2 regions of the Marinobacterium iners genome follow, and region 1 is predicted to be linked to the other one. Evidence: predicted binding sites of a transcription regulator. Region 1 holds the regulator's gene; the other holds the start of a gene.
The links. The regulator FNR, encoded in region 1, switches genes on or off when oxygen is low (the NO sensors DNR and NnrR bind a similar motif). The targets are predictions, from matches to a motif close to TTGATNTANATCAA.
Positions count from the first base shown of each region.

Region 2: the regulator FNR is predicted to act here: its motif matches at 1,171-1,184, upstream of CFI10_RS02175 (cytochrome-c peroxidase).

Region 1 is NZ_CP022297.1:2,231,055-2,233,260, forward strand. Features, by position in the region: gene hemN (oxygen-independent coproporphyrinogen III oxidase) at 1-581, shown strand, start outside; gene fnr (fumarate/nitrate reduction transcriptional regulator Fnr) at 688-1,464, shown strand; gene CFI10_RS10735 (adenine phosphoribosyltransferase) at 1,695-2,206, shown strand, end outside.
Region 2 is NZ_CP022297.1:434,265-436,470, reverse strand. Features, by position in the region: gene gdhA (NADP-specific glutamate dehydrogenase) at 1-906, opposite strand, end outside; gene CFI10_RS02175 (cytochrome-c peroxidase) at 1,245-2,206, shown strand, end outside.

The DNA.
Region 1 (2,206 bases):
CCAAGCTCAACATACTGCAAAACAGTATCAATCGCCTGCTTGAGGCCGGTTACGTTTATATAGGCATGGACCATTTCGCCAAGCCCGATGATGAACTGGCCCTCGCCCAGGCGGAAGGCAAGCTTCATCGCAACTTTCAAGGTTACACCACCCATTCCGATTGTGACCTGGTTGCCATGGGCGTATCAGCCATCAGTCAGATTGGCGATGTCTATTATCAGAACGAGCATGATATTGCCGCCTACAGTCAGGCCGTTGCTCAGCAGCAACATGCCGTCAAGCGCGGTGTAACACTGAGCCGTGATGATCATATTCGCCGCGCGGTCATTACTGAGTTGATCTGTCAATTTGAACTGGATGTTGCGGCCGTCGAGCAGCGCTTTGATATTCAGTTTGGCGATTATTTCAATGCCGAGCAGGCTGAACTGCAGCAGTTCAGTACTGATGGCTTGATCGAGTTGTCATCCAGTCGCATTCGCGTGACTGCAGCAGGCCGCCTTCTGATAAGACGCATCTGTATGGCGTTCGATGCCTATATACCGAAACATGAAGCCACACGGAGTTTCTCGCGTATCATCTAAAGTCGAGGCCCGTTAACCGGGCCCGGCGCTTCACCCTCTGGGGTAAATGTTACATAATGCGGGAAAGCACTCGCAGCGTGACGAACCCAACAATAAGGATGACCCCATGGCCGACTGGAAATCTCAAGGAAAGCTTCACAGCCTGCAACAGGTCCATTGCAAGACCTGCAGCCTGAGCTCACTCTGTCTTCCGGTATCGCTTGACCTGACCGAGATCGACCGACTCGATGATATTATCGAGAAAAGCCGCCCGCTCAAGAAAGGTGAACACCTGTTCCATCAGGGTGAACCCTTCAGCTCCGTGTATGCCCTTCGGGCCGGCACAATCAAGAGCTACACGCTCACCAATGAGGGTGAAGAGCAGATCACCGGCTTTTATTTCCCGGGCGAACTGGTCGGCCTGAGTGGATTTGATGCCGAAACCTATCCCATGTCAGCCAAGGTACTGGAAACCACGACCGTCTGTGAGATCCCCTTTGAACGTCTGGATGAGCTTTCAGGCCAACTGCCCGAACTGCGCCGTCAGATGCTGCGCAGCATGAGCAAGGAACTGCGAGATGATCAGCAAATGATGCTGTTGCTGTCGAAGAAAAATGCAGAACAACGCGTGGCAACCTTTCTTCTCAAATTGTCTCAGCGCTTCAAGGCACGCGGGTACTCTGCATCCAACTTCCGTCTGTCGATGTCACGTAACGAGATCGGCAACTATCTGGGCCTGGCCGTGGAAACCGTCAGCCGCATCTTTACGCGCTTTCAAAAGATGGACCTGATGCAAGTGGACGGCAAGGAAGTGGAGCTGACCAACCTGGACGAAATGTATCGTTTGTCTGGCGAGGCACGCCAAGGTGAATGCTCCCAGCATCAGGAAAACCAGACCAGCTGACACCATGACGGGGAAGCTGCCAACATTACCAAGCCCATCCATACGGTTGGCGGTTTATAACCGGGGCCAGTATCACGCCAATAAAAAAGGCATGGCTTCTTTCGAAGCCATGCCTCAAGTTGCACAATGAAGTAGCCATCTCAATGTGTAACCCAACGAAGCCATTACACCCTTAATCCGCCCTCGCAGCATTGAGTTATGTCAATTGAGCGCCTAACCGGGAGATATTTATGTCCTACGATGAGTTTTATGTGAAGTCTGTCATCCGTTCACTGCAGGACTGGCCCGAACCCGGTGTAACCTTTCGCGATGTAACTCCCATTTTCAAAGACCCCAAAGCGATGCGTATGGTGTCGGATGCGTTCATCCAGCGTTATATCGACAGCGATATTACGCATATCGCCTGTATTGACGCTCGTGGCTTCTTGTTTGGCGCGATCCTGGCGCACCAGCTCAACCTGCCGCTGGTACTGGTACGCAAAAAAGGCAAGCTGCCGGGCGAAACCATTCATCAGGAATATACGCTGGAGTACGGTACCGCCGCAGTTGAAATGCAGATTGACTCGGTTGAGTCCGGTGACCGCGTACTTCTGTTCGATGACCTGATTGCTACCGGCGGCACCATTTTGGCCGCCTGCACCCTGATCAAGAAGCTTGGCGCGGAGGTTATCGAGGCCGCCGCCCTGATCGATCTGCCGGACCTGCAGGGCTCAACCCGCATTCAGGAACTGGGCATCCCCGT
Region 2 (2,206 bases), 1.8 Mb from region 1:
AACCGGGGTAAACTCCGCTTTCGGATGTTCTTCCAGATATTCGGCCAGCGAGCCACGACGCTCTTCCTTGATCTGTTTGAGGGTATCCAGATTGATACCGTGACAGTCATACAGCGTACCGGTAGAGTCAGAACATGTAACCGGACGGGCGCCAAGGTGATACAGTTTCTCGATGGTGTAGATCGCCACGTTGCCGGCACCGGACACCAGACAGGTTTTGCCCGCCAGCGAGTCGGCATGGGCCTGCAACATGTTCTGGGCGAAGTAGACACAGCCGTAACCCGTGGCTTCCTTGCGTACCAGTGAACCACCCCACAGCAACCCCTTGCCGGTCAGAACTCCTTCATAACGGCCAGTCAAGCGCTTGTATTGCCCGAACAGGTAGCCGATCTCACGCGCACCCACACCAATATCACCCGCCGGCACGTCAGTCGTCGGGCCGATGTGACGGTACAGCTCGTTCATGAAAGATTGACAGAAGCGCATGATCTCCTGATCGGAGCGCCCTTTGGGATTGAAGTTGGCACCGCCCTTGCCACCACCAATTGCCAAACCGGTCAGGGCATTTTTGAATATCTGTTCAAAACCGAGAAATTTGATGATGCCGGCATTTACGGAAGGGTGAAATCGCAGACCGCCCTTATACGGGCCCAGAGCCGAATTGAATTCGATGCGGTAGCCCTTGTTGACCTGCACCTTGCCCTTGTCATCAACCCAGGGAATGCGGAACATGATCTGGCGTTCTGGTTCTACCATGCGCTCAATGATACCGCTGTCCCGGTAGCGTGCTTCTGACTCCAGCAAGGGTTCCAGCGACTCAAGTACCTCTTCAACAGCCTGATAAAACTCTGCCTGGGCGGGGCTGGAAGCCATCAGCTGCGTGATGGTGTTATGGATGTAGGACATCAATGTACCTCTGATGAATGGATTAAAGCTTCACGGGCAACACCAGAGTCGATGAAAGAATGACAACTGGCAGAAACACCCCAGTTGAACAGGCAGAACCGGGACACCCGCCGGAAAAAAGCTCGGTATTATACAGCACCACATTAGTGCAATAAAAGCACTAATATGGCGCCTTGCACTATATTTGTGCAACATGCTGTTGCGATAACATCTACACTCATTTTTTGGTCAGGCACTTCAACCCAGAGAAGCCCGGCGCATTACTTGATCCCAGTCAACGCGACCGAAGATTAACAAGGCCATGATGGAACTCAAGCCCACTGAAAGAGGCACAAGCCATGACACTTACACGCCTGTTGAAACACTCACTGTTGGCACTTGCCATCGGCACTGTGAGCCACTCGGCCATTGCCAATGAGCCGATCCAGCCAATCGAACCGCTCAAGAACGTGAACCTGGCCCTGGCCGAACTGGGCAAGAAACTCTACTTCGACCCACGCCTGTCCAAGTCAGGTTTCATCTCCTGCAACTCCTGCCACAACCTGAGCATGGGCGGCACCGACAATATCAAGACGTCCATCGGACATGGCTGGGCACAGGGTCCGATCAACTCGCCCACTGTTCTTAACTCCAGCCTCAACGTGGCACAGTTCTGGGACGGTCGTGCGGCTGACCTGAAGGAGCAAGCCGGTGGTCCGATCGCCAACCCGGCCGAAATGGGTTTCACTCACGTGCTGGCCGTCGATGTCATTCAAAGCATTCCAGGCTATGTACGTGAATTCCGCCTGGTATTCGGTGATGAAGAGGTGAATATCGACAAGATCACCGATGCCATTGCCGAGTTCGAAAATACGCTGGTGACACCAAACGCCCGTTTTGACCAGTGGTTGCTGGGCGATCAGGATGCCATCACCCCGTTTGAGCGTGAAGGCTACGAGCTGTTCAAGACCAGCGGCTGTGTTGCCTGTCACAACGGCCCGGCAGTCGGCGGCAACTCGTTCCAGAAAATGGGCCTGATTGAGCCCTACCAGACCAACAACCCTGTTGAAGGCCGCGCGGCGGTTACCGGCAAGGATGCGGATCGTTTTACCTTCAAGGTACCGACCCTGCGCAACGTGGAGCTGACCTATCCGTACTTCCACGACGGTGAGGCGGCCACCCTGACCGAAGCCACCGACATCATGGGTCGCCTGCAGCTGGGCCGTAAATTCACCGATGAAGAAAACGCCAAGATCGTGGCCTTCATGAAAACTCTGACCGGTGACCAGCCCCAGTTCCTGATGCCGATTTTGCCACCATC